Frondihabitans sp. PAMC 28766: one gene and its partner. Each later gene encodes a partner of the first gene's protein in a complex. Links are inferred from orthologs where the notes say so. Each region holds a gene or a part of one and is shown on either strand. Other genes may lie near its edges.

Evidence for each region.
Region 2: sucB (region 1) and AX769_RS15150 share a complex: the UniProt entries of both Escherichia coli proteins name them as parts of the 2-oxoglutarate dehydrogenase (OGDH) complex. The link is inferred for Frondihabitans sp. PAMC 28766 from one-to-one orthologs.

Annotation. Positions count from the first base shown.
Region 1 is NZ_CP014513.1:2,788,066-2,804,163, reverse strand. What follows is about bases 11,191-14,178. They hold sucB (2-oxoglutarate dehydrogenase, E2 component, dihydrolipoamide succinyltransferase), read right to left. Parts: upstream 13,457-14,178; coding sequence 11,924-13,456; downstream 11,191-11,923. Other genes in these bases: lpdA (dihydrolipoyl dehydrogenase), read right to left, coding at 13,510-14,178; AX769_RS13420 (hypothetical protein), read left to right, coding at 11,191-11,918. Also shown: AX769_RS13460 (glycosyltransferase), read left to right, coding at 883-2,460; AX769_RS13455 (glycosyl hydrolase), read left to right, coding at 2,453-3,994; AX769_RS13450 (UDP-glucose/GDP-mannose dehydrogenase family protein), read left to right, coding at 4,048-5,490; AX769_RS13445 (SDR family oxidoreductase), read right to left, coding at 5,669-6,409; AX769_RS13440 (TetR family transcriptional regulator), read left to right, coding at 6,502-7,056; AX769_RS13430 (RDD family protein), read left to right, coding at 9,115-9,543; AX769_RS13425 (DUF4191 domain-containing protein), read right to left, coding at 9,629-10,357; more of AX769_RS13420, read left to right, coding at 10,482-11,190; more of lpdA, read right to left, coding at 14,179-14,883; AX769_RS13405 (leucyl aminopeptidase), read right to left, coding at 14,989-16,098. UniProt on the Escherichia coli protein: E2 component of the 2-oxoglutarate dehydrogenase (OGDH) complex which catalyzes the second step in the conversion of 2-oxoglutarate to succinyl-CoA and CO(2).
Region 2 is NZ_CP014513.1:3,172,839-3,184,843, forward strand. The notes cover bases 371-4,675. They hold AX769_RS15150 (multifunctional oxoglutarate decarboxylase/oxoglutarate dehydrogenase thiamine pyrophosphate-binding subunit/dihydrolipoyllysine-residue succinyltransferase subunit), read left to right. Parts: upstream 371-698; coding sequence 699-4,475; downstream 4,476-4,675. Other genes in these bases: AX769_RS15145 (GuaB1 family IMP dehydrogenase-related protein), read right to left, coding at 371-553. Also shown: more of AX769_RS15145, read right to left, coding at 1-370; AX769_RS15155 (GNAT family N-acetyltransferase), read right to left, coding at 4,771-5,211; AX769_RS15160 (anti-sigma factor), read right to left, coding at 5,243-5,488; AX769_RS15165 (sigma-70 family RNA polymerase sigma factor), read right to left, coding at 5,485-6,150; aroA (3-phosphoshikimate 1-carboxyvinyltransferase), read left to right, coding at 6,247-7,680; rsgA (ribosome small subunit-dependent GTPase A), read left to right, coding at 7,713-8,816; AX769_RS15185 (permease), read right to left, coding at 9,894-11,138; AX769_RS15190 (response regulator transcription factor), read left to right, coding at 11,298-11,978; AX769_RS15195 (sensor histidine kinase KdpD), read left to right, coding at 11,978-12,005. UniProt on the Escherichia coli protein: E1 component of the 2-oxoglutarate dehydrogenase (OGDH) complex which catalyzes the decarboxylation of 2-oxoglutarate, the first step in the conversion of 2-oxoglutarate to succinyl-CoA and CO(2).

The DNA of each region.
Region 1 (16,098 bases):
CGCGGCTCGCTGAGCGACGTCGAGTGGTACGTGCAGCTGCTGCAGCTGCAGCACGCGGCGTCCGTGCCGGGTCTCCGCACACCCTCCACTCTCAAGGCCCTCCAGGCGGCGCAGGATGCAGGGCTCGTCACCCCGCCCGACGCCCAGCGCCTGCGCGACGCCTGGATCATCGCCTCCCGTGCCCGCTCGGCCGTCATGCTCTGGACGTCGCGCACGAGCGATGTCCTGCCCACCGACCGACGTCAGCTCGAAGCCGTGGCACGGTTGCTCGAATACCCGCCGAGCTCGGCCAGTGATCTCGAAGAGGACTACCTGGCGACGACGAGGCGAGCCCGTCACGTCTTCGAGGTGGGGTTCTACGGGGTCGAGGAGACTCCCGAGCCCCGCGCCTGACCTGTGCGACACGCCCAAGAACGCGCTCGTTCGGTCGCCCGGCCGAGAAATGTTGAACGTACCCCGTTCTGAGTGACCGTACCCCGGTCAGTGTGACGCCCCGGTTACGAGGGCATGTCGCCAGAAACATGAGGCCTTTGTGACTCCTGTGGCGAGTCACTCCCGCGGCCACCGGCACCCGCACCCACCCAGGTGGTCCAGAAGGACCCCCTGAACAGGGATTATGCAAATCGCCACCGAGCGACATCCGATGCCCATTCGCGACGCCCTCAAGCGACACCTGACACCCTTGGTACGACCCGAACTCCGGTCGGCATTTCGCACGACACCAATCGGAGGACATTTCTGTACCCCAGGGTCGTGAACGCCCCCAGTGCGAGTGGCCCTCGTTGTGAGGTCGAAATGAATCGACTACAAATTCAACTACCCGAACGCCCGATTCCCCAATGATGCGGAAGCCGTCCTCTACTCCCTCCGCGAGGCGACATCGTGTTAACGTTCATTCTCCAAATCCGCCATTTCGTCAACGGTCACCCCCAGGTGTACCTCTTCAGCGTCTACTCGATCATGATCTGGGTCCTCTGGGTCATCAAGGTCGTGATCAGCCGCAACTACCGTCCCTTCACGGGGACGTTCACCGGCACCACCAGCGTGGTGGTCCCCGTGGTCGACGAGCCCGAAGACCTCTTCCGCGACGTGATCGGCCGCATGGTCGAACAGGGCCCCGGCGAGATCATCGTCGTCATCAACGGCAAACCGAACCCCGTTCTGCAGGCCATCTGCGAGGAGTTCGCGCCGCTCGTCACCTGGACGCACACGCCGATCCCGGGCAAGCGCAACGCCGTCATGATCGGCACCGAGCTCTCGACGGGCGACATCACCGTGCTGGTCGACTCCGACACGGTCTGGACGCCCGGCACGCTCTCCGAGCTCGTCAAGCCGTTCGCCGAGGCGAACGTCGGCGGCGTCACCACCCGCCAGCGCATCCTCGAGCCCGAGCGCTCGTGGATCACCCGCTGGGCCGACTGGCTCGAGAACAGCCGCGCGCTCTACTCGATGCCGGCGCAGAGCGTCATCGGCCAGATCGGCTGCCTCCCGGGCCGCACCATCGCCTTCCGCCGCGACATCCTCGTGCGCGTGATGGACAAGTTCATGACCGAGAAGTTCATGGGCGTCTTCCTCGAGGTCTCCGACGACCGCACGCTGACGAACCTCACGCTCAAAGAGGGCTACCGCACCGTCTACCAGTACACGTCGCTCGTCTACACGGACGCCCCGCTGCAGATCAAGAAACTCTTCAAGCAGCAGCTGCGCTGGGCTCGCGGCAGCCAGTACAACACCCTTCGCATGATGCCGTGGATGCTGGCGCACGCCCCGATGCTCGCGTTCTTCTTCGCGATGGACATCGTCCTGCCGTTCGTCCTCCTCGGCGTCGTCGGCGGCTGGATCTTCGACGGCCTCACCCACCGCGGCACGAACCTCTACATCGGCATCCTGCACGACTACGGCTTCAAGTCGGGCGTGATAGCGATCGTCTGCCTGATGATCGCCTCGTCGGTGCTCAGCATGGCCATCCGCCAGATGCGGCACCTGTCCGAGAAGCCGGGCGACTTCTTCCGCCTTCCGGTCTTCATCATCGTGTCGACGTTCTTCCTGATGCCGATCCGCATCCTCGGCTTCTTCCGCATGGGCCACTCGGCCGGCTGGGGCACCCGGGCGGGCGCCTACACCGGCGGCGTCGTCACCGAAGAGGTGCACGACGTGGTCGAGCAGCGCGAGCTGGAGTCGGCAATCACCGGCATCGACGACCTCGAGGCCCAGTTCGACGAGGGGCGAGCCGCATTCGACGGCAGCCAGGGCGAACCCTCGATCGACACGCTCTTCGACTTCGGCACAGCCACCGACCCCGAGCAGGGCACCGTGCTCGTCAAGAGCCGCCGCAGCGCCCGCGCTGTGAACGCCCCTGCACCTCAGGCGCCACCGCGCCGAAGGCTCAACCCCAAAGCCGGATGGCCGTACCTCATCGGTGCTGCGATCCTCGTCCTGGAGGCTCTCTTCATTGTCTGACCACACGTCTAGCCGCTACGGCGAGACCCTGATCACCCCGTTGAAGACAGGGGCGTTCTGGTCCACCGGAAAGCGCAACACCCGCCGCACCGCCATGGGCGCCACTGCGATCGTCGTCCTGCTCGCCCTCATCTCGATGATCGTCTGGCTGTCACCGAGTGACAGCCCGGTGCGGAAGCTCGTCGGCGACGCCGTCAAGCCGATCTCGACCAATCAGCAGCTCAAGACCGAGAAGTCCAACCTGCTGAGCCAACTGGTCTCGATGAAGTCGACGATGTCGACCCAGACGGCCAAGCTCACCTCGCAGCAGACCCAGCTCAACGCCGCCCTCGGCAAGGCCAAGGCCCTCCAGGCGTCGCTCTCCAAGGCGAAGGCCGCCGAGTCGAAGGCCGAGGGCCAGGTCGCGTCCTACAAGTCGCAGCTGGCCGCAGGATCCCACGGGTCGGGTGTGTCGTCATCGATCGCCTCCTCCGGTGACGCGACCACCACCACGCCGGCATCGGGTGTCACTACCGCGCCCCCGCCGGCCACGACCAAGCCCAACGGTCCGGTGGCCGTCCAGACGCCTTCGCTCGCATCGATCATCAACCCGACGTCGCGCTACTTCGGCCTCTACACCGATCAGTCGCCCTTCAGCTTCTCCGACTCCAACGAGGTGGCGAGCGACGTCGGTGCAGAGCCGAACGTCAGCGGCTACTTCCAGGGGTTCGACGCTCCCTTCCGCGCCGACGCCGTGCAGTCGTCGTGGGCGAAGGGCGAGCTGCCGATGATGACCTGGGAGACGCAGCCTTCGGTCAACACGCCCGGCCAGGACCTCACGGCATACTCCCTGGCGAACATCACCAAGGGCAACTTCGACGCCTACATCACTGCCTACGCCAAGGCGATCGTCGCGAACGGCCAGCCCATGGCCATCCGCCTCGACCAGGAGATGAACGCGAACTGGTACCCCTGGGGCAACGGCACGAACGGCAACACCGGCGGGCCGGAGTTCGTGGCCATGTGGCAGCACGTACACGACATCTTCCAGGCCCAGGGAGCCAACAACCTGGTCGCGTGGGTCTGGGCGCCGAACCGCGTCAACAACCTCAGCGCGACGTCGGGCTTCCAGGAGGAGTCCTACACGAAGAGCTTCTACCCGGGCACGAACTACGTCGACTGGGTCGGAATGTCGGCCTACCTCCGCCCGCCCTACTCGAGCGGTGAGACCTACTCGTTCGACCACACCTTCACGCTCACCCTCAAGCAGCTGCGAGACATCGCACCGGGCAAGAAGATCATCCTCGCCGAGATCGGAGCCAGCGAGATAGGCGGGCAGAAGTCGAAGTGGATCACCGACCTGTTCCAGAACCTGTCCCTCCCGGCCAACAGCGACATCATCGGGTTCGACTGGTTCAACCACACCGTCACCTCCAGCACCAGCGGCATCCAATACACGAACGACTGGCGGATCAACTCGTCGTCGTCGTCGATCGCCGCCTTCAAAGCCGGCATCGCCCGCAAAGACATCGGCTACGACCTAGGCACCCCGTAGCCGGCCTTCGCACCACCGTTCCCACTTCATCTTTCATCTTTCAGGAGCACACCATGAGCACTCCCAAGAAGCCCACGAAGGACGCCACACCCGCCGTCGAGACCGCGAGCAGCCCTCCTGCCCCGGGCCTCAAGCCCGTGATCAGCGTCATCGGCACCGGCTACCTCGGGGCCACCCACGCTGCAGCCATGGCTGAGATGGGCTTCGACGTGATCGGCGTCGACACCGATCCGTCGAAGGTCGAGGCGCTGAGCGCCGGTCGCGTGCCGTTCTTCGAGCCCGGCCTGCCCGAGCTGATCCTCGAGCATGTCGGTACCGGCCGCCTGCGATTCACCAGCGACCTGGCCGACGCCGTTTCGGTGGCCGACGTGCACTTCATCTGCGTCGGCACGCCGCAGCGCCGAGGGAGCCACGCCGCCAATCTCAGCTACGTCGAGGCCGCCACCAAGGCCGTCGCAGAGTCGCTCAGCCACGACGGCATCATCGTGGGCAAGTCGACCGTGCCCGTCGGCACCGCCGCGCGCCTCCGCAAGCTGGTGGCCGACTCGAAGCCCGACGGCATCGAGACGCAGGTCGTCTGGAACCCTGAGTTCCTTCGTGAGGCTCACGCGGTGGAAGACACGCTCACCCCCGACCGCATCGTCTTCGGCGGCACCGACGCCAAGAGCGAGGCGATCCTGCGCGAGATCTACGCGGCTCCGATCTCGACCGGCACGCCCGTCATCTCGTGCGACCTGGCTACCGCCGAGCTCGTCAAGGTGTCGGCCAACGCCTTCCTCGCCACGAAGATCTCGTTCATCAATGCGATCTCCGAGCTCTGCGAGGTCGCCGGCGCCGATGTGCGCGTCTTGGCCGACGCGCTCGGCCATGACGACAGGATCGGGCGGAAGTTCTTGAACGCCGGCCTCGGCTTCGGTGGCGGCTGTCTCCCCAAAGACATCCGCGCCCTCATGTCGCGGGCGAACGAGCTCGGCGCCTCGCGCGTCGTCGGCCTCATGCAGGAGGTCGACGAGATCAACATGCTGCAGCGCCAGCGGGTCATCGACCAGGCGATCGACGCGTGCGGGGGCTCCGTGCTCAACCGCAAGCTCGCGATCCTGGGCGCCGCGTTCAAGCCCGACACGGACGACGTGCGCGACTCGCCCGCCCTGAACGTGGCCGCCGCCTTGCACCTTCGTGGGGCCCAGGTACTCGTCGTCGACCCCGAGGCGTCGACCACCGCGCAGCGCAGCTTCCCGACTCTCTCGTTCGCCGACAGCATCGACGAGGCCGTCACGGACGCCGATGTGGTCCTGTTGCTCACGGAGTGGCCCGTCTTCGTGAACGCAGACCCCATGCACCTCGCCGAGCTCGCTGCGAACCCCGTCGTCCTCGACGCCCGCAACGCGCTCGACAGCGAGGTGTGGTCGGCTGCCGGCTGGGAGGTGCGACCGCTCGGCGGCCGCACCGTCGCCCGCCAGCGCCGCGTGCTGGAAGGCTCTGCTCTGCCCGCCTGAGTGTCGCTGCCCGCCTGAGTGTCGCTGCCCGCCTGATCCCGCGTCAGGCTCCACCAGCCGGAGTGCCGTACCCGCGGAGGGGTGCGGCGCTCCTTTGGTCTGCCGGCGCTTACCTTTTCGGCACGTCCTGACCGCCCAGGGGATCAGATTGCGCCGAAAAGGTGAGGGTCGGGAGGGGTCAGCCCTGGGCGGTCGAGCGGATCACGATGTCGCCGACGTCGACGTTGGCCGGCTGTTCGATCGCGTAGAGCGCGGCGCGGGCGATCGCCTCGGGTGGGATGGCCATGGCCATCTGGTCGGCCAGAGCGGCCCGCGTCTCGGGGTTCGAGATGGTGTCGGTGAACCCCGTGTCGATCATGCCCGGCGAGATCCCCGTGACCCGCAGATCGGCGCCGGACTCTTGGCGCAGGCCCTCGGTGATGGTGCGACCGGCGTTCTTGGTTGCCGCGTAGACCGCCATCGTCGGGACGATCTTGATGCCCGCCGTCGACAGGATGTTGACGAAGTGCCCGGCCTTCTGGGCCCGGAAGACGGGCAGCGCAGCGCTTATACCCCAGAGCAGACCCTTCACGTTGATGTCGACCATGTCCTCCCACTCGTCGACCGCAAGGGCGTCGAGCGGGCTGATCGGGCCGATGCCCGCGTTCGACACCAGCACGTCGAGCCGGCCGAACCGCTCTTGCGCGAGGTCGACGAGCGCCTGGACGTCCGTGCGGCGCCGTACGTCGGTGACGATCGATGCGGCATCGCCGCCTGCGTCTCGGATCCTGCCCTCGAGGTCGTCGAGCTTCTCTTCGCGGCGCGCGCCTAGCACGACCTTCGCGCCCTTCGAGGCCAGCAGGATCGCGATCGACTCGCCGATCCCGCTGCTCGCGCCGGTGATCGCCACGACCTTGCCGTCGATTCCGTCCGTGCTCATGAGTCTCCTTTTCGCGGCCGGTTTGTGACAGCCGCTGTCGCAATTCTACGCACATTGCGACAGCGGCTGTCACAAATCGATAGGCTGACGTCATGGGACGCCGACCGACCGACGCCGCCGACCGCCTGCGAGCCGCCGCGGTCGAGTTGTACACGCGCGACGGCTTCGCCTCGACCACCGTCGAAGCCATCGCCGTGCGCGCGGGGCTGACCGAGCGGACGTTCTTCCGCTACTACGCCGACAAGCGCGAAGTGCTGTTCGGCGGGTCGGACGAGTTGGGCGACGTGCTCGCTCGTGCCACTGCCGAGAGGGCCGCCGACGAGCCCGTCCGGGAAGCCGTCCTCGCCGGTCTCGCCTGCGTCGTCGCCGACCTGGCGCCGCGGCGCGACGCACTCGTGGTGCGCGAAGCAATCGTCTCGGGCCGCCCCGAGCTGCGCGAACGAGAGCTGGCGAAGCTCGCTTCTTGGGCGGCGAAGCTCGAGGCCGCCCTGCTCTCGCGCCGGTCTTCGCCGATCGAGGCCGCGGTCGTCGCGGCCTCCGCCGTCGCCGCTCTCAACGTCGCCGCGCAGCGCTGGCTCGCCGACGGCGCCGTCGACCTCGCCGACGCCCTGGACGAGGCCGTCGCTGCCCTCCGTCTTCTCGCCTGACCCTGGTGATCCTGCCGCCCCTGGTCCTTCCGCCCCGGGTCCCTCCGCAGGCTGGGCCCAGCAACCCCTTACCTTTTCGGCACGCCCTCACCGCCCGGGCGTTCCGGCTGAGCCGAAAAGGTCAGGCTCAGATGCTCGTGGAGAGAACGAGGGCGCCGCTGCGGAGGAAGTGCGTTGGGGGGGAGGGACTTTCGTGGTCGGCCGACTCTCGGGAGGAAGTCTCTCGGGAGGATCGGCCATTTCGGGAGGAAGCGGCGATAAGACTTCCTCCCGCCGCGCTCCGCAGCGGCTTAGGTCCTCCCCGTTCGTAGATGGGCCAGCAGATCTCCTCCCGCAAAGGCCGCAGTTCCTCCCCAAGAGCAACATCCTCCCGGGGGCAGCGCGGCTCTAGGGTCACCGTGGCCCGGGCCCGGAGACGACGACGGCCCCGCCCTCCGGGGAGGGCGGGGCCGATGATCCGGCGGCAGCGGGGCTTAGACGCTGAAGTACATCTCGAACTCGAACGGATGGGGACGCTGCGCCATGGGCAGAATCTCCTTCTCGCGCTTGTACGAGATCCACGTCTCGATGAGGTCTTCGGTGAACACGTTGCCCTTGGTCAGGAACTCGTGGTCGTCTTCGAGGGCCAGCAGCGCGGCATCGAGCGAAGCCGGGACCTGGGGATGTTCTTGGCCTCTTCGGGCGGGAGCTCGTAGAGGTCCTTGTCGACGGGCTCGTGCGGCTCGATGCGGTTCTGGATGCCGTCGAGCCCGGCCATCAGTTGAGCGGCGAACGCCAGATACGGGTTCGACGCCGCGTCGGGCACGCGGAACTCGATGCGCTTGGCCTTCGGGTTCGTGCCGGTGATCGGGATGCGGATGGCAGCCGAGCGGTTGCCGGCCGAGTAGACCAGGTTGACGGGAGCCTCGAAGCCCGGGATCAGGCGGTGGTACGAGTTGATCGCCGGGTTCGTGAAGGCGAGCACCGACGGAGCGTGCTTGAGCAGGCCGCCGATGTACCAGCGGGCGATGTCGGAGAGACCGCCGTAGCCGTTCTCGTCGTAGAACAGCGGCGTGCCGCCGTTCCACAGCGACTGGTGGGTGTGCATGCCCGAGCCGTTGTCGCCGAAGAGGGGCTTCGGCATGAAGGTGGCGACCTTACCCCAGAGCTCGGCGGTGTTCTTGACGATGTACTTGAACTTGAGGATGTCGTCGGCCGCGTGCACCATCGTGTCGAAGCGGTAGTTGATCTCCTGTTGACCGCCGGTGCCGACCTCGTGGTGGGCGCGCTCGAGGATGAGGCCCGATTCGATCAGCTTGAGGCTGATGTCGTCGCGGAGATCGGCCGTCTTGTCAACGGGTGAGACGGGGAAGTAGCCGCCCTTGTAGGGCGTCTTGTTGGCGAGGTTTCCGCCCTCTTCGGCACGGCCGGTGTTCCAGGCGCCCTCTTCGGAGTCGACCGAGTAGAAGGAGCCGTTCTGCTTGACCTCGTAGCGAACGTCGTCGAAGACGTAGAACTCGGCCTCGGGGGCGAAGAACGCGGTGTCGGCGATGCCGGTCGAGGCGAGGTAGCGCTCGGCCTTCTTGGCGACCTGACGCGGGTCGCGCGAGTAGAGCTCGCCGTTTCGGGGGTTGAAGATGTCGAAGACCAGGATCAGCGTGCGCTCGGCCCGGAAGGGGTCGACGTAGCCCGTGGTGACGTCGGGGATGAGCTGCATGTCGGACTCGTGGATCGAGGCGAAGCCGCGGATCGAAGAGCCGTCGAAGAGCTGACCGACGGAGAAGAACTCCTCGTCGACGGTCGAGGCGGGGATGTTGAAGTGCTGCTGGACACCGGGAAGGTCGGTGAAGCGGATGTCAAGGAACTTGACGTCAGTGTCCTTGATGAACTTCAGCACCTCGGAAGAGTCTGTGAACATACGCGAGGATCTCCAATGGGCGTGGAACGTGGGCGAAAGCGGGACGCCTCCAGTCATGAGGCTATTGAGGGGCCGTTTCGGCCCCGTGACACCAATGTTTCGAGGATGTTACGGGTCGCCCTCGACCGGGCGTCTCATACAGCGTCGATAGGCTCGTCATCATGTCCAGCTCCGCCCCGCCACCCTTCCCCGACGCCCCCCGAGAGCGCCCGCCGTGGCCGGGTCACGATCTCGGCCTGCCTCAGACCGGCCCGCGCTCCATCGCGAGGTTCGGGCGTCGGCTCATCGCCATCTTCATCGACTGGGCGATCGCCGTCGTCATCTCGATCGCCTTCTTCCACTACAACTCGTTCGCGACGCTGGGAGTGTTCTTCGTCGAGCAGGCGCTGTTCCTCATTCTGATCGGCGGCAGCCCCGGGCACCTGATCGTGCGGCTGCGCCTCGTGCCGGCGCGCGGTGGTCGCCTCGTCTGGTGGAAGCCCCTGATCCGCACGTTCCTGCTCTGTCTCGTCGTACCGGCGGTCATCTACGACCGCGACCAGCGCGGGCTGCACGATCGCGCCGTCGACACCTTTCTCGTCAGAATCTGACCCCATCAGGATCCGACCTGGTTGCTGAAACGCAGAACGCCGCTGCTCCCGAGAGAGCAGCGGCGTTCGTCGTGTGACGGGTCGATCAGCGCGGTCGGCCGGAGCGCACGCGCATCGGGTCGACGCCCTTGGGGATCGGCAGCTTGTTCTGACCGAGCGAGTCGAGGCGGTTCGACACGGCGAGCACTTCGTTGCGCCCGATCATGTTCTTGTTCTTGACGCGGTTCATCCGCGAAGCCAGCTTGTGCAGGGGGATCGAGTCGGCATCCGGGCCGACGCTCAGCACGGTGATCGCCACGCCGGGGGTGATGCGCGCGACCTTGCGCTTCTCCTCCTCGACGATCTTCGAGGTCGCCCCGCGGGTGCCCTCGGTGACGAGCACGACGCCGGGTCGTCCGACAGCGCGATAGACGGCGGCCTGGCTGCGACCGTTGACGGCGACCGGCATCTCGCTGGCGCGCCACTGGCGGCGGAGGCCACTCTTGAACACCGCGCCCACGGCACCGGGCTGCCCCTCGATCTGCGAGTAGGCTGCGCGCTCGGCCAGGCGGCCCAGCACGACCATGAAGAGCAGCACGCCGGCCATGACGCCGACGATGATGTAGAGCACCATGTTGATGATGGTCGAGCGGCCGATCGTGAACGCCAACGCGAGACCGATGATGACCGGAACGGCGAACGCCGCGATCATCCACCAGATCGCCGTCGAGTCGGATCGGCGGGTCATATTGAAGACCTGCCACATCTGCTTCAAGCGGCCGGGCTCTTTTGCAGGGGTCGACGACGAGCTCTCTGCGGGTGTGTTGCGTGCCATGGTCTCTAGGATACGGGCATACCGGCCCAGTCGACTCCTCCCCAGGTTCGCCATGAGCGCAGTACTCCACAGATCGCGCCTCAGGCCCGCGCCAGCGAGTGCCTGATCCGGCATCATTCGGCGCATGCCTGCCCGTTCGACCGTCGGCCGCCCCGGCCTCCTCCTCGCCCAGAGCCCGCGCCTCCGCGTGCTCGAGTGGCTCCCTGCCGCGCTGTCCGCCGTCGATGCGGCGCAGGATCCGACCTGCGTCGCGCTCCATCCGGGCGACGGAGGCCGGCAGCGGGCTCTCGCCGTGGCGGCGGCGCTCGCCTCGCTCGACCACCCGCACGTCGTGTCGCTTCGGGGCGTGGTCGAGACGGGCGAGGGTCTCGGCATCCTTCTGCCCCAACTGTCGGTCGGCACCGCCGAGTCATGGCTCGCGACCCGCGGGAGGGTCTCGGCTGGCGAGGCGGTGACGCTGCTGGTGCCGCTGCTGCGCGCGCTGCGGCACATGGCCCACCGGCGGCTCGACGGGGTGACTGAGATCGACCTGACCGCTCGGCTCGGGCTCGATCAGGTGCTGTTCGACGTTCGGGGTGCTCCGGTGCTCGTCGGGCTGCGCGCTGCGCCCGCTCGCGGGCCCGAGCGACTCGTTCGGCCTCCCGGCGGTGCCCGAGGGGCTGCCGCACGACTCGTGCGGCCTGTGCTCGACGCCACCGGGGGTGGTGACGCGGCGACCATCGAGGCGCTGCGTGAGCTGTGTACGCGAGCCGCCGGGGGAGACCTGCCCGGGGTCGACGAGTGGATCGAGGCCGTGTTCGAGCTGGCGCCGCCCTCGCCGCTGAGCGGTCTCCCGCGGCGCCCGGCGGCGGTGCCTGCCGGGCCGCCCAGTGAGGTGCAGCTGGGCGCCTCCCTCGACTCGGGCGGAGCATCGTCGAGCGCGTCGCCCGGGCTGTCGTCTCTAGGCTCGTCTCGGCTCGTCTCGGCACTGCTGGGGCCGGGCGGTCTGCTCGCTCGGCTTCGACGATCCGCTCGCGAGGTGCGCCCTCGAGCGTGGGTGACGGCAGGCGCCCTCATGGCCTCGGCGATCGGGGCGGTGGTGCTGCTGTCGGGGCCCACGGGCTCGACCGGGGCGAGCACGCCGGCCGCCGCCATCCCTTCCGCCTCACCCGACCCGCCGACCGTGGCCGGTCAGAGCCGGCCGACGAGCACCCCGAGCCCGGCATCCACCCGATCGCCGAGCGGCGATGGCGCCGTCCTCTCCGGCGACGACACCGACCGCGCCGTGAAACTGCTCGTGACGCTCCGCGCCGCGTGCCTCAAAGCCCTCGACGCCGACTGCCTAGCCGGCGTCGACCAGCCCGACTCGCCGCTTCTGGCGCAGGATGCCGAGGCGGTCGCGTCGCCCGACCATTTCGACGACCTGCCGCGCGAACTGTCCGTCGGGGCTGTCGTCAACCGGCTCGGCGACTCCTCGCTCTACGCGGCGACCGGGCCGGACGACCGACCGGCCTCCGTTCTCGTGACGAGAACGGAGGCCGGTTGGCGGCTGCGGAGCATCGCTCCCAGCGGCGATCAATGACTGATCTAGATGCCGAGCTTGCCCTGGAAGTCGCCGCCCTCGAGGCGGTTCTTCACCGCGACAAGGAAGCGAGCGGCGTCAGCGCCGTCGACGATGCGGTGGTCGTACGACAGGGCGAGGTACACCATCGAGCGGATCGCGATCGACTCCGAACCGTCGGCCGTGATGACCACCGGCTTCTTGACGACGATGCCCGTGCCCAGGATGGCGACTTGGGGTAGGAACACGACGGGGGTGTCGAAGAGCGCCCCGCGCGAGCCCGTGTTGGTCACCGTGAAGGTGCCGCCCGAGAGCTCGTCGGGGGTCAGCTTGTTGTCGCGCGTGCGGCCGGCCAGGTCGGCGATCGAGGCGGCGAGCCCGGCGAGGTCGAGCGTCGCGGCGTTCTTGATCACCGGGGTGAGGAGGCCGCGCTCTGTGTCGACCGCCATCGAGACGTTCTCGGTGTCCGGGTAGACGATCGAGTCACCGTCGACGGTCGCGTTGAGCTTCGGGTAGGCCTGGAGGGCCTCGGCCGCGGCAAGCGTGAAGAACGGCAGGAACGACAGCTTGTTTCCGGTCTTCGCGAGGAAGTCGCCCTTCACGGCGTCGCGGAACTTCGCGACCTTCGTGACGTCGACCTCGACCACGCTGGTGAGCTGGGCCGTCTGCTGCATCGACTCGACGGCGCGCTGCGCGACGACCTTGCGGAGGCGCGTCATCGGCACCGTCGTGCCACGCAGGTCGGAGACGGGCAGCGGCTCGTACTTCGACGCGACGGCAGGAGCCGACGCGGCCGGTGCGGCAGCGGGCGTCGCCTTGGCGGCGGCCTCAGCGGCTTCGAGGACGTCCTCCTTGCGGATGCGACCGCCGACGCCGCTGCCCGAGACGGTCGACAGGTCGACGCCCTTCTCGTTGGCGAGCTTGCGCACCAGCGGCGTGACGTAACCGACGGGGCCGCCAGCAGCTGCCGGGGCGGGAGCGGCGGGCGAAGCGGGGGCGGGAGCAGCAGGAGCGGCCGGGGCGGGCGCGGCCGGGGCAGCAGCGGCAGGAGCCGGCGCAGCGGCGACAGGAGCCGGCGCGGCGGGGGCCGCGGGCGCGGGGTCGACGCCCGGAGCCGGAGCCGGGGGAGCAGCCTGGGCGGCCTCCTCGGGTGCGGGGGCAGCGGACGACGGCACCTCGGCGGGAGCCTCGTCGGCCGGTGACGGCGTCTCGTAGCCCTCGGAGTCTTCGCTCGACTCGGCGGCGGGCTGGTCGTCCGTGGAGGCGGGGCCGGTGGCAGGCGCCTCGGCATCGGGGGCGGAGTCGCTCGAGCCGGCGCCGGTGCCGTCGCCGATCTTCACCAGCGGAGTGCCGACCTCGACGGTCTCGTCTTCGGGCACCAGGATCTCTTCGATCACACCGGCGACGGGCGACGGGATCTCCGTGTCGACCTTGTCGGTGGAGACTTCGAGCAGGGGCTCGTCGACCTCCACACGATCGCCGACGTTCTTCAACCAGCGGGTGACCGTGCCCTCGGTGACACTCTCGCCGAGTGCCGGGAGGTTGACGGATTCGCTCATCAGGGGGACTCCTTTAGAAAACTGTTCTTGTGTGGGGAAGTGAGAAGACTGTGTTACATCGCGTGCAGGGGCTTGCCGGCCAGGGCCAGCATCGCCTCGCCGATCGCCTCGTTCTGGGTCGGGTGCGCGTGGATCAGCGGCGCGATGTCCTCCGGGTAGGCCTCCCAGTTGACGGTGAGCTGTGCTTCGCCGACGAGCTCGCCGACGCGGGCGCCGATCATGTGGACGCCGACGACCGGGCCGTCGACGACGCGGACGACCTTGACCGAGCCGGCCGTGCCGAGGATCGAGCTCTTGCCGTTGCCGGCGAGGTTGTAGTCGTACGACGAGATCTTGTCGGCACCGTACTTCTCGGTGGCCTTCGCCGTGGTGAGGCCGACGGACGCGACCTCGGGGTCGGAGTAGGTGACCTTGGGGATGTTCGCGTCTTCGATGACGACGGGCGAGAGCCCGGCGATCTCTTCGGCGACGAAGATGCCCTGCTGGAAGGAGCGGTGGGCGAGCTGGAGGCCGGGCACGATGTCGCCGATGGCGTAGACGCCTTCGACGTTGGTGTGGAGGCGCTCGTCCGTGAGGACGAAGCCGCGGTCCATCGTGATGCCGACCTCGTCGTATCCGAGGCCCTGGGTGACCGGGCCGCGCCCGACCGCCACGAGCAGGATGTCGGCGTCGAAGGTCTTGCCGTCTTCGAGCGTGACGTGCACGCCGCTGTCGTCCTGCGTGACGCTCTGGAAGCGGATGCCGAGCGAGTAGTTGATGCCGCGCTTGCGGAAGGCGCGCTCGAACTGCTTCGACACCGACTCCTCCTCGTTGGGCACGAGGTGCGGGAGCGCTTCGATGATCTGGACGTCGGAGCCGAAGGACTTCCAGACGCTGGCGAACTCGACGCCGATGACGCCGCCGCCCAGGATCGCGACGCGCTGGGGGATGTAGTCGAGCTCGAGAGCGTGCTCGCTCGTGATGACGCGGCCGCCGATCTCGAGGCCGGGCAGGCTGCGCGAGTACGAGCCGGTCGCCAGGATGATGTTCTTGCCGGTGATGGTGTCGTCACCGACCTGGATCGTCGAGGGGGACGTCAACTTGCCTTCGCCGGCGATCGTCGTGATGCCGCGCGCCTTGACGAGGCTCTGCAGGCCCTTGTACTTGTGCTCGACGATGTCGCGGCGGTACGTCGTGACGTTCGCGATGTCGATGCCGTGGAAGTCGGTGTTGACGCCGTACTTCGCCGACTCGCGCGACACGTCGGCCACCTCGGCGGTGTGCAGCAGGGCCTTCGTGGGGATGCAGCCGCGGTGGAGACAGGTGCCGCCGACCTTGTCCTTCTCGATCAGGGCCACCGAGTAGCCCAATTCACTGGAACGCAGTGCCGCGGCATATCCGCCGCTGCCTCCACCGAGAATGACGACGTCATAGTTCTGCTCTGACACCCAGCAACTCCTTCGTGCGATCGGTCAGGACGGCGGCCGGTTGTCGGGCCGCGCACCCCTGCCAAGAAGACGGATTTTCCCGCCTCCATTACCCTAGTACGCCGCTCAGAACGCGGAGGCCAGGTCGATCAGGGTGCGCACAGTGATGCCGGTCGCGCCCTTGGTCGTGAAGCCGTAGCCTCCGGCCTTGTTCTCGCTCGGCCCCGCGATGTCGAGGTGGGCCCAGGGGATCAGCTCGTCGGTGCCCACCTTCTTGCCCACGAACTCTTTCAAGAAGACGCCGGCGAGCAGCATGCCCGCGGCGCTGTTGCCAGGCGTGGCGTTGACGAGGTCGGCGACGTCCGACTTGAGGCGTTGGCGCAGCTCGGGCGCGAGCGGCACCCGCCAGAACGGCTCGGACGCGGCGTCGGCCACTTCGACCACGCGCGGCGCGAAGTCGTCGGTGCCCATCACACCGACGTAGCGCATGCCGAGCGCGACGACCTGCGCGCCGGTGAGGGTCGCGACGTCGATGATCGCATCCGGTTGCTCTTCGGACGCGGCCGAGAGGCCGTCGGCGAGCACGAGACGCCCTTCGGCGTCGGTGTTCGTCACCTCGACCGTGGTGCCGTTCTTGATGGTCAGGACGTCGTCGGGTCGGATCGGATCGGCCCCGAGCATGTTCTCGGAGATGCACAGCCACGCGGTCAGCCGCACCGGCAGGCGCAGCTCGGCGGCGGCGAGGGTGACGGCCATGACGGTGGCGGCGCCGGTCATGTCGTACTTCATGCCGACCATGCTGCCCGCGGGCTTCAGCGACAGCCCGCCGGTGTCGTAGGTGATGCCCTTGCCGACGAGAGCGAGGTGCTTGGTGGCGCCCTCGGGCGAGTAGGCGACCTTGACGAGGCGGGGCGGGCGTGCCGAGCCCTGCCCGACGCCGACGATGCCGCCGAACCCCTGCTCGCGGAGCTCGTCGCCCTCGAGGACGGTCACCGTGACGTCCTTGCCCTCGGCGAGACGCACGGTCGCATCGGCCAGCGCTGCCGGCGGCAGGTCGATCGGAGGGGTCGTCACGAGGTCGCGGACCGTGTGCACGGCCGTCGCGACCGCTGCAGCCCGGGCGACCACGGAGTCGGCAACCGCCGTCTCGGTGAGAAGGACGACGTCGCTGACGGCGGCCTTCGAGTCGGCAGCCGACGCGTGACGGTACGAGTCGAAGGCGTACGCGCCGATGGC
Region 2 (12,005 bases), 380 kb from region 1 along the record:
CCGGGGCGAAGTCGAGGTCGGCGGCGACGAGCAGGTCGAAAGCGGCGCGCGGGCCGTCGATGTCGTCGGCGTCGAGCGAAGCCAGCGGCCCGTGGAGGAGGTCGCCCAGAAGCGCGTCACGAGGAGCGGTCGCCAGTCGGGTCGCCGACAGACAGCCGACGTACGTGCCGTCGGCCTCGTGCAGCACGATGCCCTGGCCCTCGACGGGCGGCAGGAGAGCGAGGGCGTGCTCGACCGTGTCACCGGGAGCCATCGTGTACGGGGTATCGTAGGCGACCGGCTGGTCTTTGACCCAGCGAATGGCCGCGTCGAGATCCTGCAGGTGCATGTCCTGGGGCAGGACGCCGAGACCGCCGCGGCGGGCGAGGGTGGCCGCGAGTCTCGGCCCCGTGACGGAGTTCATGTTGGCGGAGACGATCGGGATGGTGGCCCCGGTGCCGTCGCCCGGCGCGAGCGACACGTCGAGACGGCTCGTGACACCCGATCGGCTGGGCACGAGGAACACGTCGGAGTAGGTCAGATCGTGCGTCGGAGTGGTCTCGTAGAACCTCATGCTGACAACCTATGCCTTCCGCGAACGCGCGATCCTGTCGCGTAGTCGTCCCACATCTCCCAGCGCGAAGCGATTAGTCTTGACATGGTGTGGGCAGCGGAAGCCCATCACTGATCAACAATCAACGGAGAGTGGGCGATCGGCTGTGACTAGCCACGTGACCGGGACGACCGACGAGGGCGCAGCAGCAAGTTCTGACAGCGAGGACTGGGGAGCGAACGAGTGGCTCGTCGACGAGCTGTACGAGCAGTACGTCGTCGATAAGAACTCGGTCGACAAGTCGTGGTGGCCGATCCTCGAGAGCTACAAGCCGGCCGATGACGCGCCGGCCGCGTCCTCCACCGCTTCACCCGCAGCTGCCGCCCCGGCGCCCGCTGCGCCCGCGGCGTCGACACCTCCGACACCGGCCTCGGCCACGACCCCGACCGGCACGACCCCCGTGGTCGCCGCCCGCACGACCTCGGTCGCCCCGAAAGAGAAGCCGGTGCCCGCCGACGCACCGCAGGCCGCCGCCAAGAAGTCGGCCGAAGAGCCGACCGCCGAGCCCACGAACGTCGTGCAGCCCCTGCGCGGCATGTCGAAGAGCCTCGCGACCAACATGGACGCCAGCCTCACCGTGCCGACCGCCACGAGCGTCCGCACCGTCCCGGCCAAGCTGATGATCGACAACCGCATCGTCATCAACAACCATTTGCGTCGCGCCCGCGGCGGCAAGATCTCCTTCACCCACCTGATCGGCTGGGCCCTCGTCCAGGCCCTCAAAGAGTTCCCGAGCCAGAATGTCTTCTACGACGTCGTGGACGGCAAGCCCAGCGTCGTCACCCCGGCGCACATCAATCTCGGCCTCGCCATCGACATCCCGAAGCCCGACGGCACGCGCGCCCTCCTGGTGCCCGGCATCAAGAAGGCCGAGAGCCTCACCTTCGCGCAGTTCCTCACCGCCTACGAAGACATCGTCAAGAAGGCCCGCGCCAACAAGCTCACCGCCGACGACTTCGCCGGCAACACCATCTCGCTCACCAACCCGGGCGGCATCGGCACCGTGCACAGCGTGCCCCGCCTCATGAAAGGCGCCGGCGCGATCATCGGCGCAGGGGCCCTCGAGTACCCCGCCGAGTTCCAGGGATCCGCTCCCAAGACCCTCGTCGAGCTCGGCATCGGCAAGACGATCACGCTCACCTCGACCTACGACCACCGTGTCATCCAGGGCGCGGGCAGCGGCGAGTTCCTCAAGATCGTGCACGAGATGCTGATCGGCGAACGGGGCTTCTACGACGGCATCTTCGCGGCGCTCCGCATCCCCTATGCGCCGATCCGCTGGAACCCCGACATCAACGTCAACCTCGCCGAGCGCGTCGGCAAGACCGCCCGCGTGCAAGAGCTGATCAACAGCTTCCGCGTCCGCGGCCACCTGATGGCCGACATCGACCCGCTCGAATACCGCCAGCGCACCCACCCCGACCTCGAGATCGAGCGTCATGGCCTCACCTTCTGGGACCTCGACCGCGAATTCGTGACCGGTGGCTTCGGTGGTAAGCCAGCGATGCTGCTGCGCGACGTCCTCGGCGTCCTGCGCGACTCGTACTGCCGCACGATCGGCATCGAGTACATGCACATCCAAGATCCCGAGCAACGCCGCTGGGTGCAGGATCACGTCGAGGTGCCCTACACGAAGCCGACCCACGACGAGCAGATGCGCATCCTCGGCAAACTCAACGAGGCCGAGGCGTTCGAGACCTTCCTCCAGACGAAGTACGTCGGGCAGAAGCGCTTCAGCCTCGAGGGCGGCGAGTCGGCCATCTCCCTGCTCGACACGATCATCCAGGACGCCGCTTCGGCCGGTCTCCAAGAGGTCGCCATCGGCATGGCCCACCGCGGTCGCCTCAACGTGCTGACCAACATCGCCGGCAAGACCTACGGCCAGATCTTCCGCGAGTTCGAGGGCACCCAAGACCCGAAGACCGTTCAGGGCTCGGGCGACGTCAAGTACCACCTCGGCACCGAGGGCGAGTTCACGAGCGCCGCCGGCAAGAAGATCCCCGTCTACATCGCGGCGAACCCGTCGCATCTCGAGGCCGGCGACGGCGTGCTCGAGGGCATCGTGCGCGCCAAGCAGGATCGCGGCGCCCCGCTCGCCTACGGCGTCCTGCCCCTCCTCATCCACGGCGACGCCGCCATGGCCGGCCAGGGAATCGTGGTCGAGACCATGCAGATGTCGCAGCTCCGCGGCTACCGCGTCGGCGGCACGATCCACATCGTGATCAACAACCAGGTCGGCTTCACCACGTCGCCGAGCGAGGGGCGCACGTCGATCTACTCGACCGACGTCGCGAAGACGATCCAGGCGCCGATCTTCCACGTGAACGGCGACGACCCCGAGGCCGTCGCCCGCGTGGCCGAGCTCGCCTTCGCCTATCGCCAGGAGTTCAAGCGCGACGTCGTCATCGACCTCATCTGCTACCGCCGCCGCGGTCACAACGAGGGCGACGACCCGTCGATGACGCAGCCGCTGATGTACTCGCTGATCGACGCCAAGCGCAGTGTCCGCACGCTCTACACCGAGGCCCTCGTCGGCCGTGGCGACATCACCGACGAAGAGTACGAGCAGGCGCACCGCGACTTCCAGGACCGCCTCGAGCGGGCTTTCGCCGAGACGCACGCCGCACAGACCGGCTCGATTCCCGTCATCACCGACGACGGCGGCGCCGTGGCCGACCTCGAGCGGCCCGCCGCCCAGCAGGACGACTCGTCGGCATCCGACACGTTCGACACCGCGGTCGACGAGAGCCTGATCCACGCCATCGGCGACGCTTTCGACAACCCGCCCGCCGGCTTCACGGTGCACCCCAAGCTCATGCAGCTGCTCAAGAAGCGTGCTGAGATGAGCCGAACCGGCCAGATCGACTGGGCGTTCGGCGAGTTGCTCGCGCTGGGCTCCGTGCTCACCGAGGGCACCCCGGTGCGCTTCGCCGGGCAGGACTCGAGGCGGGGCACCTTCGTGCAGCGCCACGCCGTCCTCCACGACAAAGAGAACGACCAGGAGTGGATCCCCCTCCAGAACGTCACCGACAACCAGGCGAAGCTCTGGATCTACGACTCGCTGCTGAGCGAATACGCGGCCATGGGCTTCGAGTACGGCTACTCGGTCGAGCGCGCCGATGCTCTCGTGCTCTGGGAGGCGCAGTTCGGCGACTTCGCCAACGGCGCCCAGACGATCATCGACGAGTTCGTGTCGAGCGCCGAGCAGAAGTGGGGTCAGCGGTCGAGCGTCGTGCTGCTGCTGCCGCACGGCTACGAAGGCCAGGGCCCCGACCACTCGTCGGCCCGGATCGAGCGCTACCTGCAGCTCTGCGCCGAGAACAACATGACCGTGGCTCGCCCGTCGACCCCGGCGTCGTACTTCCACCTGCTGCGCCGCCAGGCCTACGCCCGGCCTCGTCGCCCGCTGATCGTCTTCACACCGAAGGCGATGCTGCGTCTCCGCGGGGCCACGAGCGACGTGAGCGACTTCACGTCGGGTAGGTTCGAGCCGGTGCTCGACTGCACGCGCGTGCAGAACCCCGAGGCCACCAAGCGCATCGTGCTGCACTCCGGCAAGGTGCACTACGACCTGCAGGCCGAGCTCGACAAGCGCGGGATCACCGACGAGATCGCTCTCGTCCGGCTCGAGCAGCTCTACCCGCTGCCCACCGCCGAGGTGAAGGCCGTCCTTGACCGCTACCCGAACGCCGAGCTGCTCTGGGCTCAGGAGGAGCCCGAGAACCAGGGTGCCTGGCCGTTCGTCGCACTCGAGCTGGCACCGGCGCTCGGCCGTACCATCACGGTCGCGTCGCGCCCCGCCTCGGCGTCCCCGGCCGCCGGCTCCTCCAAGAAGAGTGCTGCTCAGCTCACCGACCTGGTCGACCGCGCCCTGACCCTCTAGCCCCGCCCCCCACCCATTTTACCTATAGGTAAGCCCTCTCAGCATAGTTATTTCTGTGCGGGAGGGCTTTACCCATAGGTAAAACGGGCGCGGGCCGGGTCCCGTTCTACCTATAGGTAAGCCCTCTCCGCATAGTTACTTCTGTGCGGGAGGGCTTCACCCATAGGTAAAACGGGCGCGGGCCGGGTCCCGTTCTACCTATAGGTAAGCCCTCTCCGCATAGTTACTTCTGTGCGGGAGGGCTTCACCCATAGGTAAAACGGGCGGGCGGGACGGCGGGAGGGGACGGAAGGGGTCAGGCGATCTTGCTGTAGGCGCTGCCGGCGGCGTGGTAGCCGCGCTTCTGGTAGAAGCGATGGGCGGTCTCACGGGCTGCAGCCGAGACCGCAGCAAGAGTCGCAGCGTCGTGCGCTCGCGCCCAGGCCTCGAAGTGGCCGAGCAGTTGAGAGCCGACCCCGTCGCGGCGGGTGTCTTCGCGCACCACGAGCAACATCAGCTGCGCAGCCGGGCGGTCGGAGTTGTAGGCCCAGAGCACATGGCCTCCCGCGACCCCCGAGATCCTGCCGTCGGCGTCGCGCACGACCCACGTCTCGTACCCTGCCGCCGGATCGAGACGACCGAGGCGCGTCGCCATCTGGTCGGCATCGAGTGCATAGCCGAGAAGTCCGAGCAGGTGCACGAGGTCGGAGAGGTCGTCGGGTGTCGCCGGGCCCAGAGGCTCCACGGTGGCAGTCATGCTGCGACGCTACCGCACAACCCCGTGGCCGTCAGCGGTGCGTGGCCTGCAGATCGCGGAGCTTCGTCAGCACTTGCACGCGCAGGTCTTCGGGCGCCGTCTCGCGGCAGGCGCGCTGAACAGCCTCGGTCATGACCACGTTGACGTGGAACTCGCTCGAGCAGTCGGCGCAGCCCGCCATGTGCTCACGGATGTCTTGCGCGTCGTCGCGGGCCAGCTCGTTGTGCAGGTACTCTTCGAGCTCGGCCTTGGCTTTGTCGCAGCCGCAGTCGGTCATTTCTTGCTGCCCTTCGTGGTCGGTGCGGGCACGGCGATGCCGCGTTCGCGTGCATAGTCGCCGAGCAGGTCGCGAAGCAGGCGACGCCCTCGGTGAAGTCGGCTCATCACGGTGCCGACCGGAGTCTTCATGATGTCGGCGATCTCCTGATACGAGAAACCCTCGACGTCGGCCAGGTAGACAGCCAGGCGGAAGTCTTCGGGCACCTTCTGCAGCGCGTCTTTGACGGCGCTGTCGGGAAGGTGGTCGATGGCTTCGGCCTCGGCCGAGCGAGACGTCGTGGTGAGCGTCGCACTGGTGGCACCGCCCATCTGCCAGTCTTCGAGCTCGTCGATCGTGCCCTGGTAGGGGTCGCGCTGCTTCTTGCGGTAGGTGTTGATGAACGTGTTGGTCAGGATGCGATACAGCCAGGCCTTCAGGTTCGTGCCCTGCGTGAACTGCGCGAAGGCGGCGAACGCCTTGACGTACGTCTCTTGCACCAGGTCGGCGGCGTCGGCCGGATTGCGCGTCATACGCATGCCCGCGGCGTAGAGCTGGTCCATGAACGGCAGCGCCTGCTCTTCGAAGAGCGCTCGCACTTCAGTCGCCTCCGCGGCTTTGGCCTCGGGGGTCGTCTCGGTCGGCGTCAGGTCGTCGGGCGCTGCATCAGTGGGGGTGCTCATCAGCACCGATTCTAGTTGAGCGAGAGTCGGAGCCGGTCGTGTCATCACAGCTGCCACGGGTCCTCCTGGATAGGCGTGCATTACCCTTGACAACCGATGCAGGTATTCAGGTATTCCGACCCCGAGTTCAGCCCCTACGACGACGGCGGCGGCGGCGAGACCGTCAAGAAGGCCACTGTCGACGAGGGCTTCTGGGTCGCGCCCAGCGCCAGCGGCACGGTCACGGCGACGGTGTCGCTGCCAGGATCGAAATCGCTCACCAATCGCGAGCTCGTCCTGGCCGCTCTGGCCGACTCCCCCTCCCTGCTGCGCCTGCCGTTGCACTCGCGTGACAGCGCCCTCATGGTCGAGGCGCTGAAGAGCGTCGGCACGACGATCGACGAGGTGCCGAACGGCAGCGCATTCGGCCCCGACCTCCTCGTCACCCCGGGTGAGCTGACCGGCGGGACGTCGGTCGATTGCGGCCTCGCCGGCACGGTCATGCGCTTCATGCCGCCCCTGGCCGCCTTGGCCCGGGGGCCGGTCACGTTCGACGGCGACGTGAACGCCCGCCGCCGCCCGATGAAGACCACCATCGAGTCGCTTCGCGCTCTCGGCGTCGATGTCTCGGACGACGGCCGCGGCACTCTGCCGTTCAGCCTCTACGGCACCGGGGCGATCGAGGGCGGCGAGATCAGCATCGACGCGTCCGCCTCCAGCCAGTTCGTCTCGGGTCTGCTGCTGGCCGCGCCGCGGTTCACCGCGGGCTTGGTTCTCCGCCACACCGGCGAGACGCTGCCGAGCCTGCCGCACATCGAGATGACCATCGACGCACTGGCCGAGCGCGGGGTGACCGTCGACTCGTCCGAGCCCGGTGTCTGGGCCGTTCCCCCGTCGGTGATCCTGGGCCGCGATGTCACGATCGAGCCCGACCTCTCGAACGCCGCTCCCTTCCTCATCGCAGCCCTCGTCGCCGGTGGCCGGGTGTCGGTGCCGCACTGGCCGGCCGAGACCACCCAGGTCGGCGGCGATCTCGAAGACCTGTTGCCGCTCTGGGGCGCAACCGTCACCCGTGAGGGCCACACGCTCACCGTCGACTGCGGTGCGGGTCTCATCGGCGGCGGATCGTTGCCCGGCGTCGACCTCGATCTCTCACGCGGTGGGGAGCTCGCGCCCGCGCTCGTCGCTCTCGCGGCGCTGGCGTCGGAGCCCAGCACGATCACGGGTATCGGCCACCTGCGCGGCCACGAGACCGATCGCCTCAAGGCTCTCGCCGATGACATCAACGCACTCGGCGGCGCCGTCACCGAGCTGGAGGACGGTCTGCACATCGAGCCCTCACCGCTGCACGCCGGCCAGTGGCGCACCTACGAAGACCACCGCATGGCCCATGCCGCCGCGATCATCGGGCTCGCCGTGCCGAACGTCGAACTCGACGACGTGCGCGTCGTGTCGAAGACGCTGCCGCAGTTCGTCGAGCTGTGGACGGCGATGCTCGGACGCACCGTGAGCGTGAGCCCGGCCGACACGAGCCTGCTCGGGTTCTTGTAGGCGCCGGTGCTGTTGGTGGAGGGCCCGGCCACATGAGCTGGTGGGACGACGGTTCAGATACGGGCGACGACGAGGGCGAGTACTCCGAGTACGACGAGTCGTCGGTGCGCGTCAGGCCGAACCCAAAGGGCAACCGGCCCCGCACGAAGCAGCGCCCGGCCTACTCGGAGGCCGAAGAGGGCGTGGTCTGGACCGTCGACCGCGGCCGCTACGGCGTGCTGATGGACGCCGGCACCCCCGACGAGCGCGAGATCACGACGACCCGCGCCCGCGAACTCGGCAAGAAGTCGGTCGTCACCGGCGACCGGGTCGACCTCGTCGGCGACACGAGCGGCGACGAGGGCTCGCTCGCTCGGATCGTCCGAGTGCACGAGCGGTCCACGCTCCTGCGGCGGAGCGCCGACGACTCCGACGCCGTCGAGCGCGTGATCGTCGCGAACGCCGACCAGATGCTGATCGTCGTGGCCGCGGCCGACCCGGAGCCGAGACCGCGACTCGTGGACCGCTACATGGTGGCGGCCTTCGATGCCGGAGTCGAGCCGATCCTGGTGATCACCAAGACCGACCTGGCCGACCCTGCGCCGTTCGCGGCCCACTTCTCGTGTCTGGATCTGCGCATCCTGACGTCGTCGTCGGCGCGGTTCTCCGAGGAGGAGCTGGCGGGGCTGCGCGCCGTGCTCGACGATCACGTCACGGTGACCGTGGGCCACTCGGGCGTCGGCAAGTCGACCCTCGTCAACGCGCTGACCGGGTCGAACCGCGCCGTCGGCGTCGTCAACACCGTCACGGGGCGTGGGCGTCACACGTCGTCGTCCACGGTCTCGTTCAAGGTGCCGTCGGGCGGCTGGATCATCGACACGCCGGGCGTGCGGTCGTTCGGGCTCGGGCACGTCGACCCCGAGAACATCCTGCGGTCGTTCGCCTCGCACGCCATCCTGCCCGCCTCGCCATCCGAGCGCGAGGCAGCCGGCGTGCCCGCTTCATACAAGGCCCCCGCGGGCATCCCGCTGACCGAGGCGCACGACTGGGAGATCGTCGACCGCGTCGAAGACGGCGAGCTGGGCACGATCGGGCGCGAGCGGCTCGAGTCGCTGCTGTCGCTGATCGAGTCGAAGGGCGGGGCCGTCACCGGCTGAGCCGTCGGCCCTCGCCCGTTGCCTGCGCCGCGAGATCGCAGGTCATCCTGCCTCTCGTCACTCCGAGCGGCCGAAGCGCGACTTCGGCGCCACCCGAGGCTCGATACGCTGGCGGGGTGACTTCCACGCCTGCAGACAGCCCCGTGACCGGCCACGCCGACGACCTCGCGCTGGCCCTCCGGCTCGCCGACGAGGCCGACGCGATCAGCCTCGCGCGCTACCGGGCGGCCGACCTCGACGTGTCGCTCAAGGCCGATCACACGCACGTGACCGACGCCGACCGGGCAGTCGAGGGCAGGATCCGCGCGGTCCTCGCATCCGAGCGCCCGACCGACGCCTTCTTCGGCGAGGAGTCGGGCAAGTCCGGCTCACTTGAAGAGGGCGTCACCGCCCAGCCGCAGCGCCAGTGGATCGTCGACCCGATCGACGGCACCGCCAACTTCATGCGCGGCGTGCCCGTGTGGGCGACGCTCATCGCTCTCGTCGTCGACGGTGTCCCGGTGGTCGGCGTCGTGAGCGCCCCGGCTCTTCAGAGGCGCTGGTGGGCGACGTCCGGCGGCGGCGCGTTCGCGCTCGAGGCAGGATCGGGCACGGAGCCCCGCCGACTGCACGTCTCCGCGGTCGCGACCCTGGCCGAGGCCAGCCTCAGCTACAGCGGCCTGCAGTATTGGATGGAGGCCGGGCGCACCGAGCAGCTGCTGTCGCTCGCGCGGCAGGTGTGGCGCACCCGGGCGTACGGGGATTTCTGGTCGTACATGCTGGTCGCCGAGGGGGCGATCGACATCTCGGGCGAGTTCGACCTTCAGCCGTACGACATGGCGGCGCTGTACCCGATCGTCATCGAGGCCGGGGGCTCTTTCGGCGGCATCGACGGCGGGACGGGATCTGGCACGGGTCCGCCCTGGCGACCAATGGCATCCTGCACCCCGCTGTAGTCGAGGCGATCGCTCTCCCCCACACCTGAGGCTCGCCGGCGGTCGTCGGTGCGGAGAGGGCGAAGACGCATGGCCGGGGCCGACTCGCGATGCGATTGCGCCCTTTCGACGTCAGCCGGCCGGAGCCAGCCCGGCAGACGGGCTAGTGATGGTGGCCGGCGTGATCGTGCGGGGTCTCGTCCGCCTTCGGCTCGTCGTGCGACACACCCCCGTGTTCGTGCCCCATCTCCCCGTGATCGTGCCCCGCGTCCGGCGCCCCGCCCATCATCGACAGCATCGACCAGCTGCCCGAGCGCACGAAGACGATCAGCAGCAGCGCCCCGATCACGAGGAAGCCGATGTCGAGCCAGGTGGTGTAGTTCCACGAGACGCCGGCGTCGACGATCGTGACGTCGCGCTCGCGCGGCACGAGGTGCAGCGGGGTGAAGACGATCTCGACGAGGTAGCCGGCCACGACCATCGCGCCGTAGAAGATCGCCGTGATGCGGAAGGCCGCGCGCCCGCCGTAGTACCGACGGTAGATGATGATGATCGGCACGATGATGAGGTCGGCGAAGATGAAGCTGATCACACCGCCGAACGAGATGCCGCCGTTCCAGAGCACCGCGGCCAGCGGCACGTTGCCGACCGAGCAGACGAAGCTGACGGCGGCCAGGATCGGCCCGACCAGCGGCCCGATCACGAACGCCACGCCGGGGTCGTGCACGGCGAACACGGTCTGGAGCCACACCTTCGGCACCCACGCGTCGAAGCAGCCGGCGATCAGCAGCCCGATCACGATGTCGCGCAGCACCGAGGCCCAGTCCATGACGAAGTACTGCGACGTCGACACGATTCCCGGCCTCGAGAAGAGTCGTCGCCAGAAGCCCTGGTCGCCTCCGACCGACATGTCCATGCCCGCGTGGCCCTCCATCGATCCTGGGAGGCCGCGATCGGCCTGCTCGCGTGCGGACTCGGCGACCTTGCCGCGCATCCAGAGACGGAAGCCGAGGGCGACCAGCAGGATCATGAGCGGCCCGCCCACGAACTCGGCGACCGTGAACTGCCAGCCGAGCACGAACGCGAGGATGAGCCCGAGCTCGACGACGAGGTTGGTCGAGGCGATCTCGAAGGCCATCGCCGACGAGAACGACGCGCCCTTGCGGAAGAGCGCGCGGGCGAGCGCGACGGCAGCGTAGCTGCACGACGAGGACAGTGCACCGAGGCCGGTGGCCACCGAGAGCGCCCGCGGCGAGTCGTCGTTCAGCAGCTTCGTGATGCGCTCGGTGCGGACCACCGCCTGAATGACGCCCGAGAGGGTGAAGCCGAGGATCAGGGGCCACAGGATCTCCCACCCCATCGATCCGGCCGCCACCAGTGCGCGTAGCGCTGCGTCGAGGACGAACACGCCCACCTCCTGATGTCTCGGAACTCGAGCGCAAGTGCGACGAGATACCCCCGAGGGTATACCCGCCAGAAGGAGCCGTCGCGGTCTTGGCCCATTCTGGGCGCGCACCGGGCACACTTACCTCGATGTCGTCCCTCTCCGCTCCGCTAGCCTCGCACCATGGGCGTTGAACATTCCTTCGCGCAGCGGCCTCGTCTCCTCCTGATCGAAGACGACCCTGCGCTCGGCCCTCTCATCGAAGAGGTGCTCGCCGAGGTCTACGACGTGACGCGTCACGTCGACGGGAGGGACGGCCTCGTCGCAGGCCTCGACGGTGACTTCGACGTGCTGGTGATCGACCGCCGGCTGCCCTCCATCGACGGGCTCGGCATCGTCGAGCGCCTCCGTCGCGGCCGGGTCACGTCGCCCATCCTGATGCTGACGGCCCTCGGCACGGTCGGCGACCGCGTCGACGGCCTCGACGCCGGGGCGGACGACTATCTCGTCAAGCCGTTCGAGTTCGACGAGCTGCTGGCGCGCCTGCGAGCCCTCACCCGCACGTTCAGCGCATCAGGCGTCTGGATCCAGATCGGCGGCTGGCGCTTCGCCCCCGACGAGCACGTGCTCTCGTCGCCCTACGGCGACCACATCGTGCTCACCGAGCGCGAGTCCGACCTGCTCGGGGTGCTCGCCCGCGAGCCCGACCGCACCTTCTCGCGCGAACACCTCCTGCGGGTCGCCTTCCCCGCCGGTGAGAAACCCGGCACGGTCGACACCTACGTGCACTATCTGCGCCGCAAGACCGACAGAGAGGTCGTGCTGACCATCCGCAATCGGGGTTACCGACTGGGCACCCTGTGATGGCCGTCGTTCGACGCCGAGGGCCGT